DNA from 2 places in the Exiguobacterium sp. NPDC077395 genome. Region 2 is predicted to be linked to the other one. Evidence: predicted binding sites of a transcription regulator. Region 2 holds the regulator's gene; the other holds the start of a gene.

Region 1 (7,662 bases), on a different contig from region 2:
TTTGTATAAGCATAGCAAAAAAGGCGGGCTTATTGCCCACCTTTTACAATGCAGAACCGTTAGCGTTTTGAATCTCGACTTGAACCGTTTCCGTTTTTCCGTCACGGACATATTCGATGTCGACCGTTCCGTCCGTATCTCGAATCAATTCACTACGGAGGTCGATGAACGAGCTGACGTCTTTGTCATTGATTTTCACGATGACGTCACGCGCCTCAAGACCCGCTTTTGCGGCTGAACTATTTTGTTGAACTTCTACGATAATCGTTCCCGCCGTTACCGATTCAGGTAAGTTGATTTGTTCCGTCAAGTAACCTGGAGGGAACTCTGACACATCACGTAGCGATACGCCGAGCGAAGGATGATTGACTTCTCCCGTCTGTTCGATTTGATTGATCAGCGGAAGGGCGATGTCGACCGGAATCGAGAATCCGACTCCCTCGACTTCTGCCGTCGCAATCTTCATCGAGTTGATGCCGACGAGTTGTCCTTCTTCGTTGATTAACGCACCACCCGAGTTACCTGGGTTGATGGCCGCATCCGTTTGAATGACCTCAGCATTGAAGTCGGCCTGTCCGTTCTCATCCGTATCTACCGGCACGAGACGTGACGTCGATGAGACGACACCGCGTGTCACGGAGTTCTCGAATTGTCCAAGCGGATTCCCGATGGCGATGACCGTTTGTCCCGGTTTTAACTCGCTCGATTTGCCGATTGAGATGACGGCCGGTACTTTGTCAGCGTCCACTTTCAAGACGGCCAAGTCATACGTCGCGTCACTTCCCATGAGCGTCGCTTCCGCTGTCGTTCCGTCATTAAACGTGACCGTCAGCTTGTCTGCCCCGTTGACAACGTGATGGTTCGTCGCGATAAATGCCGAGTCACCTTCTTTTTTGTAGATGACGCCCGATCCAACGCCAGCCTCGACGGCTTCACTCGAGAAGCCAGTTTGGGCGAAGTTGTTCACGGTGACGACTGCAGGTTGAGCGGTTGCGACGGCATTCGTGACTGAAGAGTCAGACACGTTTGATGACGTCTGGACCGGAGTCCCTTGCGAGGTCACGTTCGTATCACTCACATTCGTTGCGGGTTGGTCGATAAACGGATAAGCGATTGCGCCCGTCAACAATGCCCCGATGACCCCACCGACAAGTCCTGGGAACATGCGGCTGACGAATGAAGGTTTTGACTGTGTTCGTACTTTTGTTTCTTCTCGGTTGGATGAACCGAGTTCTGTATCTAACCAATCTTTTTGCTGTTCTGATTCATGTAATTGATCGTGTTCATTTGATTGATTGTGACGATCCATAATGATTCATCTCCTCTGTGTTATCTTCTACCCTTACTATAACGAAGAGGAACACTCATTTATAAAATGATAAATGAATTACAAGATTCTTCACATTTTGCGTCATTTCATTCAGACAATCACATTTCTTAGCGTGCCCAGACCTTCAATCGTCACTTCGACGGTGTCTCCCGTTTGAAGATAGGTCGGTGGTGTCATCCCGTGCCCGACTCCGGCTGGCGTTCCTGTCGCGATGATGTCACCCGCTTCAAGCGTCATGCCTTTCGATAACGTACGAATGAGCTCGTCAATCGGGCGAATCATATCGGCCGTCGTTCCGTCTTGGCGTGTCTCCCCATTGACATTCGTTTTGATTCGGAGAGGGAACTGAAGCTCTTCCGGCGTCACGATGAACGGTCCCATCGGACAGAACGTATCGAACGACTTACCACGGAAGAATTGGACATGTTCTTTTTGCACATCCCGTGCCGTCACATCGTTTAGAATCGTGTATCCAAAAATGTGTTCTTCGACCGATTCGATGTCTCGTCCCGACTTTCCAATGATGACGGCAAGTTCGCCTTCGTAGTCGAGTTTGTCCGTCAATTCCGGATGGCGCTCGATGACAGCGTCCGGTCCGACTACTGAAGTTGGTGCTTTCGTGAAGATGACGAGTTTCCCCGCTCCCGCTGTATCCATTTCTTTCACGTGTTCTTCATAGTTCTTCCCGATACAAATCACATTTTTCAACGGTCGATACGGAGCAAGCAATTTCACGTCCGTCACTCGGTATGAAGGTGCCACGTCTAAATCAATATCCGGTTCGAACTCACGCGCGATCACTTCTAATAAATTTGTCGTATGTACTTGATTGCTGACATCGTAGACGAAATCACCTTCGACGATCCCCACTCGTTGCTCTTCTTGCATCTCAAAACTACACCATTTCATTAAAACTCCCCCTTTTACATCATTATACAAAAAATCGAGACATCTCTGCCTCGATTACACTTTATTCAAGAAGATGATCCGTTGATTACTCGATCCCCGAAAGCGGAGCCTCATGTCTCGTTGCGACTGCTCAAAGCGACCATCAACGAGCACATCGGCGTAGTCTAACACCGTTTGAACGGCTTCGTCCTGCATCGCTACCAACTGTTCCATTGTATAGCCCGTATACACCCACACATTTTTACCGAGCGACTTACATGCCATTACGAGTTTTGCTAACGGTGACGATTGAAGAAACGGTTCACCTCCTGAGATGGTCACCCCGTCCCAACCACTGAGCTTGACGCGTTGAACAAGTTCCTCTATTTCGACATCCTCACCGCCAGCTGGATTCCACGAGGAAGGATTGTGACACCCTTTACAGTGATGCGGACAGCCGGCAGTAAAGATGACCGTTCGAATCCCCGGCCCATCGACGACGGATTCTTCAACGACGGATAGAATGCGCATCGTGTTTCACCCTCGCCCGTTCTTCTTCTCGTTTCGCCGTATTCCAGCGGTCCATCGTCCCGACCAAATAACCGGTGATGCGGCGGATTCGTTCGATGTTTGTATCCTCGCCACACGTCGGACAGGCATCATCAATTAGTCCTTCTAATCCACAATTTCCGCAACGGTCGACCGGATGATTGATGGAACCGTAGCCGATGTTATGCTGACGCATCAAGCGGACAATCGATTCCACCGCTTCCGCATTGTGGGCAAGTGACCCATCGACTTCGACATATGATATATGTCCCGCGTCACACAATGCGTGATACGGTGCCTCGATTCGGATTTTCTCACGAATCGATACAGACTGATAGACCGGCACGTGGAATGAATTTGTGTAAAAGGCACGATTGGTGACACCTTCAATCATCCCGAACTCTTCCTGGTCTCGCGTCACAAATTTGCCTGACAGTCCTTCCGCGGGTGTCGCAAGCAATGAGAAATTCAAATCGTATGATTCGGCCGCCGCTCGCATCCGATCAGCTAAGTGCGTGACGATATCGAGACCGAGTCGTTCCGCTTCACGCGACTCAGCATGTGTACTGCCTGTCAACACCTTCAACGTTTCAGCGAGTCCGATGAAACCGAGTGAAAGCGTTCCTTGTTTTAATACGTCTCGAACCTCATCATGAATATGTAACTGTTCACTTCCACGCCAGACCCCTTGTGTGTAGAGGAAACGGAATTCTTCAGCGAGACGCGTACATTGATACTCGAAACGCTCGATCAACTGTTCGATGCCGATATCGATATAGCGGTTGAGAATGCGGTAAAAGTCAGAGAGTGACTCCGAGATCAGTGCCATCTTCACCAAGTTGAGTGTGGAGAAGGAAAGATTGCCACGTCCGACCGACGTCTCCTCTCCGTGTCGGTTTCCCATGACCCGAGTGCGGCAACCCATATACGCCACTTCAGATGCATACGTCCCATCATAGTAAGCGACATTAAACGGAGCATCGATGAAGGAAAAGTTCGGAAATAATCGTTTGCCTGTTACCCGACACGCTTCACGGAAAAGATCGACGTTCGGATCGTCCTCCCGAAAGTTGATTCCTTCCTTCACTTTAAAGATTTGAATGGGAAAAATCGGAGTCTCTCCGTTCCCTAACCCACGTTCCGTGGCACGAAGTAACTCTCGAATGAGGATACGTCCCCACTTTGATGTGTCCGTTCCATAATTGATTGAAACGAAAGGTACTTGCCCGCCCCCTCGTGAGTGCATCGAGTTCGCATTGTGGATGAACGCCTCACACGCCTGATACGTCGCCGAGATCGTCTCTTCTTCCGCGAGTTGTTTCAATTGCGCATCGTCCCAGTCAACGGGTAATGATTGAAGTCGGCTCAGTTGACGCTCATATGTCTTCTCGACATACGGTGCCAAGTCGACGTCAAACATTGGGAAGGCCTGCCCCCCATGCTGCATGTTTTGATTCGCTTGAAGGATGATCGACGCGAGTGCCATGGCAGAGCGAATGTCCTTTGGCGACCGGATCGTTCCATGCCCTGTGTGGAATCCATCTTTTAATAATTGACCGAGTGGAATTTGACAACATGTCGTCGAGCCAGTGATGTAATAGTCGGCGTCGTGCACATATAAATAGTTATCAGTGACGGCTTGTTTTGACCGTTCCGACATCAAATACGTCTGCGACAATTCTTTCGACACTTCTGAAGAGAGTCGTGCTAGTTTTCCGAGCGGGGATTTCCCGTCCACATTCGCATTCTCTTGCACCAAGTCTTGGTCTGGTAAAACGCAGACGTCCTCATACAACTGCAGTAATTTCAAAACCCATCACCTCACTATATATGGATTCAAAACATTCATATTCGTTTTAAGAATCCTATATATAGATTATGGCATGTGTTTTTCTCGATGGTCACGAGTCGATATTGTGACAGTTTACGTGTGGCCATACGATAAAAAAGAGCCTCGTCTTCGATAAGACAAGGCTCTACGCTACATGTGACAAACATCATTTATTTAACAGCTTTTACAACTTTTAATTCGACTTCTTCCTCTAATTCTTGTGCTTCACGAAGACCCTTCGAGTTGAGCCAGGTATAGATGGCTCCCATGAAGAGCGCTCCACCGATAATGTTACCGAATGTTGCAGGAATCAAGTTGTGAATTGCACCTGCCATGCTGATCGTCTCCGGGTGTGGGACGACGAGCGTCAAGGCGAACAAGACGAAGTTGGCGATGACGTGGTCGAATCCTGAAGCGAAGAAGACGGCGACAAGGAAAATCATCGAGAAGATTTGAGCGAACTCATTTTTCATTTGTTTCGGTAAGAAAATAGCGAGACAGACCATCCAGTTACAGAAGATGGCACGGAAGAAAATTTCGACCGTCGTATGATGCATTTTACTTTCAACAACGGAGAACAACCAGTTGTTCATCCCGAGTTCTTGGATGACGCCAGTCGGTGCAAGTAGTAAGGCGAATAGGATTCCCCCGAGTGCGTTCCCGACGAAGCAGAGCAACCAGACGAGCATCGTATCACTGAGCGTCGTATAACCACGAAGCGTCGACGTTGTGAAATACATCGTATTCCCCGTGAACAACTCAGCTCCCCCATAAATGATCATGACAAGCGCGATCCCGAACGAGAAGCCTCCGATGAGTGTCGTGAACGGAGATTCCGCTAAATACATACCGTTGACGACTTTCAAGGTAAAGATTGAGGCAAAGCCGATAAAGATCCCGGCTAACATTGCCCGTAAAAAGTATTCCATTGGACGATAATGAATCATTTGTGAGGAAGCTTGTGCTTTTTTTCGTAATGATTCGAGTGCATGGATTTCCATTGATGCCATGTCACAAACCCTTCTTTCTGAATAATTAAATAGGAAAGTATCAGTTCTAATATGTGAAATCATTAACAATATAAACTGTACAGTCTCTGTTGGCAATCCTGTCTTGCATGAATTGACAGAGTGTTCACATCGTAATCGTTTACATATGGCGGATTTGTGACAAAGAAAAATTCTCCCGATTTTCGGGAGAATGTCTATGAATTAGCATTTTCAATTTTAATATCAATCTCCCTGTTCCAAAATAAATCTTACATCCTACTTTTAATTTCGAATGTGCATAGTCTAATCATTAAAGAAACTTATTCTTTAAATAATGATAAATCATTTCATCTTGTAAGATTATTTCGAAGCACTCGAAATCAAAAGCTCTAATTTCAATTGAAGTTTGATTTAATTGAAACTCTAGCTCAGCTTCTGAATGAGGTTGATTTTCAAAGTCAATTTCTATATTTTTGAATTTACTCCCTATAAATACTCCACTTTCGAACTGAATTATATGTTTAACTCTCCCTATCAGTTCATATGTACTAAAAAAATTAATTATTCCAAAATCATTTGATGGGAAAAGTTCGAATAGTGACACCTTACTACCCCCAAAGATATCAAAAAGATACCATATCAAACTATCAGTCTGTATCTCATTTATAGCTTGAAGAATACTTTCAAGTTGTTCTCCAGTACATGATATATCTTCATTAAAACACTTACCACTAATTTCAATTTTATAATAGCTGGGGTTTGACATTACCTACTCCTCTTGTAAAAAGGTTTTGAAATGGATATGTAAAAATGGTTTATTCATTGACTAAATTTAGGTTTTCCGTTTGAATAATCAATTCAGAGTATAGGTAAAAATCGTCCGTCATATTTTTCTTAATTATGTGTAGCGATTAAATCCTAGAAACTTTAATCAGTGATATTCCGTTCCGATTCTAATTTTTGTGAAATGAATCTCTGCCGTAACAGGAGGCAATAAGAGATGGCATATAAATATTTCCTGCCCCTCTAATTCGTAACTATCAATGCTAATATCCTGCATGAAATATGGACGTTGTCCCCTTGTCAATTCTTTGATTGGCATTGTTCGATCATCTAGAGCAGCAGAAACCTCTACTTTAATACAACCTAAAAATTCAATCTCGTAGTGACGATAACTCTCTTCCTCATCTTCAATCTTTATTAAAACCTCATCTCCAAAATAACGGCAATCGAATCCTAAAACGCGCGCATCCCAATAATATATCTTTTCAATTTCTCTTAATATTTCCTGAGCTTTCATTTTTTCACCTTCTCTATGGAATATGTGCTGCTTAACTACGTGGCTTCACAAGTTTTAAATGGTTTTAATAATTTTGATCGTATATATGGACATCATGATACAAAGCTATATGATTTGGCTAAATTTACTCTTATTCCAACTCTACGGACTGTATTTCTCACATCGATAAACCCGCTATTGTCAGTTTATATAATTCTAACAAAGAGTCATCATGAGTAAACCCCCAAACCTCATCATACATATCATTTTTCATAGTATCTATGTAACATGACTATGCGTTAAAACATGCTCAAACTGAGGCCCTCATATTTCATTGTTCGTTTAAATAATCTATATCAAATTTTCGAGGTAAATTCTTTGTTAATTCTTCAATAGACTCATATCTTTTTTCATTAGAAAACAAAATAAACCCAAGTCCATCTCCATCTATTTTAATAAAAGAAGTTGGTATACTCATATCAATTAAAGGTACAACTTGAGTTCTAGAGAACAGCCACTTACCATACTTTTTTAAAGTGAAATTCAATTTATCTTTAAAGATAATATTATAAAACCTATTTTGAGCAGGCATCCAGTACGTTTCGTTAATCAAAAACCTTAAATCTTTTTCGTTTTCTATTTTTGCATTGCAGTAATAAAAAGAATTCTCATCCTCAGAGCAATAGTTCATAGAATATTTATTTTTCCTTGAATCCATTTTTTCAACCATCTCATTATCCTGACTTATATTTTTAGATAATATAAATGTTATGACCATTGGATATACATTTTGGTA
Region 2 (7,662 bases):
GTGCTCATGAGCAGGCCACTGAAAAGACTGAGTAGAATCCCTGGCCACGTCTGAATGATGAAGCCGATGACGACTGGTAAAAAGTAAAAAAGAATAGAAGGGACAATCGTCGGCTCCCCGCGGATGAGTTCAGATACGAACTCGGTTCCGGTTGGCACGATATAGGCCAGTCCCGTGAGGAACGCTTGGATGAGCTCGATTCGCATGGCACGTGTACGCATCATGTATGGAGTTCCTCCCATTCCGCATAAAGTGCGGTGATGGATTCTTTCGCTGCGTCCGATTCGGTCGACAACTCCTGGGCACGGGCGAAGTCGTTGAAGACGTCCGGCTCACAAAGCAACTGTTCGATTTCGTCGAGGCGATTTTCATGTTGCTCGATTGCCAACTCAATCTCTTCGATGCGCTGTTTGATGCGGCGCTCTTCCCGTTGTTGTTCCTTATCGGCACGCTGTTTTTTCACGACGACCTGCTTTGTCTCTTCACGGGCGAGTCGCGCGAGTTCTTCTAGTTCTTCTTTCTTCTCGACGTAGTACGAATAGTCACCGAGATACTCGTCGATGCCGTTCGGCGTGATTTCTAACACACGCGTCGCGAGACGGTCGATGAAGTAGCGGTCGTGCGAGACGAAGAGAATCGTACCTGGATAGTCGAGAAGGGCGTTCTCTAAGATCATCTTCGAGTCGAGGTCCAAGTGGTTCGTCGGCTCATCCAAAATGAGGAGGTTCGGTTGCTCGAGCTTCAGCTTGGCCAACGTGAGACGTGCGCGTTCGCCGCCTGATAATTCATGGACACGCTTCATGACGTCATCGCCGCTGAAGAGGAACTGTCCGAGAAGACTCCGCACTTCTTGCTCGCGCATGAGTGGCCAGTCGTTCCAAATCTCGTCGATGACACGGTTCGCGTCCGACAAGTTCTGCTGCTCCTGATCGTAGTAGCCGATCTCGACGCCGGTCCCGTAGCGGATATCACCGGTAAGGGCGGCTTGTTGTTTCGTCAACACTTTGAGAAGTGTCGACTTCCCGACCCCGTTCGGACCGACGAGAGCGACGGATTCCCCGCGCTGTAGCTGGAAACGGAGATTTTGGGCAATCGGTTCTTCATACCCGATGGCGAGGTCACTCGCGCTCAACACATCGTTCCCGCTCTGTCGTTTGATGGAGAACGAGAGGACCGCACTGCGTTCGTCACCGTCCGGAGCATCGAGACGGTCGACTTTCTCCAGACGCTTCCGTACGCTTTGCGCCCGTTTCGTCGTTGTCGCCCGGGCGATGTTTCGCTGAATGAAGTCCTGCATCTTGGCAATCTCTTCTTGCTGCGACTCAAACTGCTTCTTCTCTTGTTCGTAGAGAGCGGCCTTCTGTTCGAGATACTTCGTGTAGTTCCCGACGAAGCGGCGGCTCCGGTGACGCGACAACTCATAGACGACCGAGACGACACGGTCGAGGAAGTATCGGTCGTGGGAGACGATGAGGACGGCCCCTTTATAGCCGCTTAAGTACTTCTCAAGCCATGCGAGCGTCTCGATGTCCAAGTGGTTCGTCGGCTCGTCCAAGATGAGCAGGTCGGGACTTTGAAGGAGCATCTTCGCCAAGGCGAGACGCGTCCGTTGTCCACCAGAGAGCGTGTCGATCCGACGCTCGAAGTCGTCCGGATAAAAGCGCATCCCGTGAAGGACCGAGCGGATGGTCGCTTCATATTGATAACCGCCACGCTCTTTGAATGTATGCTGCTCTTCATCGTAAGAGGAGAGGAGGCGTTCATACGCAGCGGCGTCATTTAGGATTCGTTCTGAGCCCATGTCGGCTTCCATGCGACGGAGCGTCTTCTCTTGCTCAATCAAGTCCGTGAAGACGGTGAGCATCTCGTTCCAAATAGTCTCGTCGGATTCTAACCCTGAGTCTTGGGCGAGATAGCCGATTGTGACGTCTTTTGGCTTCATGATGTCCCCGGAGTCATAGTTATATTCACCAGCGATGACTTTCAAAAGCGTCGACTTCCCGGCCCCGTTTCGGCCGACGAGGGCGACGCGTTCGCCTTCTTGGATTTCGAGTTTGACGTTTTCTAAAATCGGCTCGACGCCGAAGGATTTGGATAAGTTATTGACTTGCAGTAGGATCAAGTGAAAAAACCCCTTTCTCTCTATTTAGTATACTGTATTTTTCAGCGATTTTAGGTATATTCGTTGAGTGGTCATGTGAATTCGTTTACAATCAAGGTGTATGAAATTCAGATTCGTTTGTAACGTGTCGTAAAAAGGAGGCTCTTTCCGTTGAGTCAAAACGAACCAAAGATTCCACAAGCGACAGCCAAACGGTTGCCACTATACTATCGATTTATTCAAAGCCTGCACGCGTCAGGTAAACAACGTGTCTCTTCAGCAGAACTGAGTGAGGCGGTCAAGGTCGATTCGGCTACGATTCGCCGTGATTTCTCGTACTTCGGTGCGCTCGGTAAAAAGGGATATGGCTATAACGTGCAGTATCTGTTAGACTTTTTCCGAAAGACACTGAATCAGGACGAGATTACGAATGTCGCCTTGGTCGGGGTCGGTCACCTTGGGACGGCATTCGTCAACTATAACTTCCTTAAAAACAATAACACACATATCGTCGTCGGGTTCGACGCAGACGAGACAAAAGTCGGCACGACGATGTCAGGCGTCCCAATTCATCACGTCGATGAGATGGAACAGATTATGAAGCAAAACAAGATTGACGTCGCCATTTTGACGGTACCTTCTGCCTATGCGCAGTCCGTCGCAGACGACTTGGTCCGTTTCGGTATCAAGGGCATCTTGAACTTCACACCGGCACGACTTACCGTACCGGACACGGTTCGCGTCCATCACATCGATTTGTCGATTGAGCTGCAGTCACTCATTTACTTTATGCAACACTATCCAACCGCTGAGGGGGTCCATCAATAATGGAATTACTAGCATCATCACTCGTCGTCGGGATTCCGGGTGGGGCGAGTCTATTCATCATCGCCATCATCGCGCTCATCATCTTCGGACCGAAGAAATTACCGGAGTTTGGTCGCGCGGCCGGACAAACGCTTCGTGAGTTCAAAAATGCAACGAACGGCATGATGAACGAGCACGACGAGAACGACAAGAAAGCTATCGAAAAGAAAGAGCAGTAAGCCATGAATCATCAACCTGATCAAGAGCGGGAAATCACCGATCACTTGACAGAGCTGCGGAGACGACTGATGCTATCTGCATTTGTCGTCTTTGCCTTCTTTTTGATGGCTTTGCCGAGTGTCAAATATGTACTCGCGTACTTGCAAGAAGATCTCGTCGAACGCGGGCTCGAACTGAACGCCTTTGGGGTCGCGGACCCGCTCATGATTTACTTGAACTTGGCGCTCATCATCGGCCTGATTGCGGCGAGCCCATTCCTACTGTATCAAGTGTGGGCGTTTGTCGCACCCGGTCTGCATCCGAATGAACGAAAAGGTACGCTCGCTTATATCCCGATCATCTTCGGATTGTTCTTGATCGGCCTTGCGTTCGCCTACTACTGGTTATTCCCGCTCGTCCTCGATATCTCGACGGACCTCGGGCAAGACCTCGGACTCGAACAAATCATCGGGGCGAACAATTACTTCACGTTCTTGTTGCAACTGACGATTCCGTTCGGTCTATTGTTCCAATTGCCGGTCGTGACGATGTTCTTGACCCGAATTGGTGTCGTGACACCATACTTCTTATCGAAGATTCGTAAGTATGCGTACTTCGCGCTATTCGTAGTCGCGGCATTCATCACACCACCGGATTTGACGTCGCACCTTATGGTGTCATTGCCACTCTTCTTCCTATATGAGATTAGTTTATCGATTTCACGCGTCACCTACAAAGGGGTGTTGCGCCGGGAGAAAGAAGCGATGGTGCAAGAACAGATGGATTTAATGAAACAGATGAATGAGAAATAAGCATCGTTCCGTAAATGGGACGATGCTTTTTATATGCATTACACTGTAGTTCAACTGGTGTTCAAACTTTAGACACTTTTACGTGAAATAGTGAGCATAGTCGTTGAATCCTATATTGTGAAATAGTACACTAAGGTCAAGAAGTTAATGTGATATTTATCACAATCTAAAAACGAAACGTACTGTCTAACATAAAAGGAGAGACGACTCATATGAAAATCGCAGTCATCGGATGTACACACGCAGGAACAGCAGCTGTCAAAGGATTACTCGCCAAGCACAACAATCTTGATATCACCGTTTACGAGCGGAACGATAACGTCAGCTTCCTCTCGTGTGGGATTGCGCTCCATGTCGGTGGGGTCGTCCAACGTGCAGAAGAATTATTCTACTCCTCTCCACGTGAGCTTGAAGAGCTCGGAGCAACCATGCGCATGAAACATGATGTCTTATCCATCGACACCGACGCGAAGACGGTCCACGCCAAAAATCTCGAAACAGGGGAAGACGTGCACGACACGTATGACCGCTTGATCGTCACGACGGGTTCATGGCCGATTGTCCCAACGCTCCCAGGAATCGAAATGAATGGAATCGAACTCTGTAAAAACTATGCGCATGCACAACGTATCATTGAGCGCGCGACAGATGCAACGAAGATTGCTGTCATCGGAGCGGGTTATATCGGAGTCGAACTCGTCGAGGCGTTCGAAGCATACGGTAAACATGTTACGTTCATCGATAGTGCCGACCGCATCTTGAACAAATATCTCGATAAGTCGTTCACGGATCCATTAGAAGCAGACATGACAAGTCGCGGGATCGACCTCGAACTCGGTCAGACGGTCGAAGCGTTCCGTGGTACAGATGGAAATGTCACACATGTCGTGACGGACAAAGGTGAATTCGAGGCGGATCTCGTGATCCTCTGCGTCGGATTCCGTCCGAACACAGGACTCCTCGAAGGGCAGGTCGATATGCTCGGGAACGGCGCCATCATCGTCGACGAATACATGCGCACGAGCAACCCGGACATTTTTGCGGCAGGTGACAGCTGTGCCGTCTACTACAACCCGGCACGCACACACGCCTATATCCCACTTGCGACGAACGCTGTCCGCATGGGAACGCTCGTCGCGGAAAATATGATGCAACCACGTGTCCGCTACCAAGGGACGCAAGGAACGTCAGGACTTCGTCTCTACGACTGGAACATCGCGTCGTCTGGATTAACGGAAGAAGCGGCAGTCCTATTCGGACTCGACGTAGAAAGTGTCGTCATTGAGGATGCATATCGTCCGGAGTTCATGCCGACTGCAGAGAAAGTCGAATTCAAACTCGTCTATGAAAAAGAGACACATCGCATTGTCGGTGGACAAGTATTGTCAAAAGCGGATTTGACACAAGCAGTCAACACGCTCTCCCTCGCTATCCAAAACGAGATGACGGTCGAAGAGCTCGCGTACGTCGACTTCTTCTTCCAACCGCACTACAACAAACCATGGCACTTCTTGAACAGCGGAGCGCTTGAAGCGATGAAAGACAAAGTGAATGCTTAATAGAAAACGCGGAAGCTAACAGCTTTCGCGTTTTCTTATAGATAGCGTGGCGCATCTTTCATGGAATTCGTCAAAATCATATAAAGAAGGAAACTCCCAGGGAGAATCAAAAAGATGAGTCGAACTCCGATTGAAGAAATACCAAAGTATTCAGCAATCCCACCGCATACTCCAGACAGAGAGCGGTCCGTCGCGGACTTACGAAGTGTACGTTGCATAGCAAAGCTCCTTTTAAGTTGATATGTAAATTTTACCATATGTATGTATGAAAAAGCGCACCAATACAATTGGCGCGCTACTCATTATTTCAACATGTCGACGAGTTCATCAAGCACTTGGTTGGCAGAAAGGACGCCACCCGATGTGTTCCAAATGTCATCACTGACCTCTGTTACTTCGCCTGCTTTGACGGCATCAAGGTCTTTCCATAACTGATTCGACTGCCATTCTTCGGCTGTTTTTGATCCGTCTGCTCCGCCATAGGTGAAGTAGACAATATGATCGCCAGCCATCTCTGGGATGCGTTCCATCGTGATTTCTTCAGCGAACTCGGTACGATCTTGCGAAGCTGGGCGTTTTACTCCGACATCTCCTAAGATGACACCCGAGAAGCTATCCGTGAAGTAAATGCGTGACGCACCAGGAAGGAAGCGGACGACCGAAAGTTCTTTGTTCACAGCGTCTCCGAGTTCAGCCTTTGTGTCTTCGACATGCTGATCGTAATCTGCCAACACTTCGTTCCCTTCTTCTTCAAGGTTAAGTGCGTTCGCATAAAGGGCGAAGTTTTCTTGCCAATCGCCTTTGAGTGTTTCTGACATGACTGTTGGCGCAATGGCGTTCAATTTGTCGTAGATGTTCTCTTGACGAAGTTTTGTTCCGATGATGAGATCTGGCTTAAGTTTCGCGATGGCCTCTAAGTTGACTTCACTTTCTGTCCCGACTTCCGTGACATCTGTCATTTCAGACTCGATGTGTGGGTACCACGGGTCACCGTTCCAAGATTTGACGGCCCCGACCGGTTTGATGTCAAGGGCGAGAAGGGCCTCTGTCCCTTCGTTCGTCAAGACGACGACACGTTCCGGGTTTTCAGGCACATCCGCCGTTCCCATTGCGTGTTCGATTGAGCGAGTTGCTGTCTCTGAACTTGTATCGTTCTCTGTTTCGTCTGACCCGCCGCAAGCAGCGAGGACGACGGTTAAGCAAAGCGTCAGTAACGCGAGTATCCACTTTTTCATTGCAATTCTCCTCTATGTAAGTGATTTTCCTACCTGACTATAAATGATAATGATTCTCACTGTCAACCCCTTTTTCTGGAACGCAATATTTGCTATGGTAGGAAAGGAAAGAAGTGAGGACATGAAAAAACCTTGGATCAAACTACTTCTCTTGATCATTTGCTTACCAATTTTAAGCTATATCAGCTTGCGGGTCGGTGTCATTGCCGTCAGTCATGAAGATGTGATGATGTTTCAAGCAGACGGTTCATCACAAGCGATGATTGCGTTGGCAGACAATCGAATCCCACGTACAGTCGTTGCGCTACTCGTTGGGAGCGTACTCGGTCTCGCCGGTCTCATCTTTCAACTCGTGACGCGTAACCCGCTCGCATCTCCCGATATTTTGGCTGTGAACGCAGGTGCGAGCCTGGCCATCGTGCTCGTGACCCTTTTTGGGTTTAGCAGTATCGCCTCATTCACGACAGCTTCGCTCATCGGAGCGTTTATCGCCGGTGTGATTGTGTATCTGCTAAGTGCGAATGGTGGGAACGTCATGTATATGACACTTGCAGGTGCATCGCTCGCTGCTCTATTCAGCTCATTCACTCAGTCGATTATCGCTTATGAGGAAGGAGCGCTCGATGAGGTACTGTTCTGGTTGACCGGGTCGGTCGCTGGACGTTCGCTCAGTCTTGTCGAGGTCTTATTGCCATGGATGATGGGGGCGGTCGTGCTCGTCCTGCTTCTCAGTAAAGAGCTTGAGACGTTATCGCTCGGAGATCAGGTCGCACGTTCGCTCGGACAAAATGTCGGTGTCATCAAGTTTCTCGCGGTGACACTAGCTGTCGTGCTCTCCGCATTCGGGGTGGCGCTCGCAGGACCGATTGCATTTGTCGGCCTGCTCGCTCCCCATTTGGCGAAATATGTGTTCGGAACGGCCTTTTTCG

What was found. The regulator Rex, encoded in region 2, represses fermentation and respiration genes when NADH is low (regulators of the CRP and FNR family bind a similar motif). The targets are predictions, from matches to a motif close to TTGTGAAATATTTCACAA.
Region 1: the regulator Rex is predicted to act here: its motif matches at 5,660-5,677, upstream of ACQKD4_RS07170 (formate/nitrite transporter family protein).

The regions. Positions count from the first base shown of each region.
Region 1 is NZ_JBNNHU010000001.1:1,391,946-1,399,607, forward strand. It holds gene ACQKD4_RS07150 (S1C family serine protease) at 44-1,309, opposite strand; gene ACQKD4_RS07155 (fumarylacetoacetate hydrolase family protein) at 1,421-2,239, opposite strand; gene nrdG (anaerobic ribonucleoside-triphosphate reductase activating protein) at 2,294-2,749, opposite strand; gene ACQKD4_RS07165 (anaerobic ribonucleoside triphosphate reductase) at 2,727-4,577, opposite strand; gene ACQKD4_RS07170 (formate/nitrite transporter family protein) at 4,769-5,599, opposite strand; gene ACQKD4_RS07175 (hypothetical protein) at 5,898-6,353, opposite strand; gene ACQKD4_RS07180 (hypothetical protein) at 6,519-6,887, opposite strand; gene ACQKD4_RS07185 (hypothetical protein) at 7,198-7,662, opposite strand, start outside.
Region 2 is NZ_JBNNHU010000004.1:12,323-19,984, forward strand. It holds gene ACQKD4_RS13320 (hypothetical protein) at 1-224, opposite strand, end outside; gene ACQKD4_RS13325 (ABC-F family ATP-binding cassette domain-containing protein) at 221-2,122, opposite strand; gene ACQKD4_RS13330 (redox-sensing transcriptional repressor Rex) at 2,273-2,929, shown strand; gene tatA (twin-arginine translocase TatA/TatE family subunit) at 2,929-3,147, shown strand; gene tatC (twin-arginine translocase subunit TatC) at 3,151-3,939, shown strand; gene ACQKD4_RS13345 (FAD-dependent oxidoreductase) at 4,152-5,498, shown strand; gene ACQKD4_RS13350 (PspC domain-containing protein) at 5,534-5,716, opposite strand; gene ACQKD4_RS13355 (ABC transporter substrate-binding protein) at 5,801-6,733, opposite strand; gene ACQKD4_RS13360 (FecCD family ABC transporter permease) at 6,855-7,662, shown strand, end outside.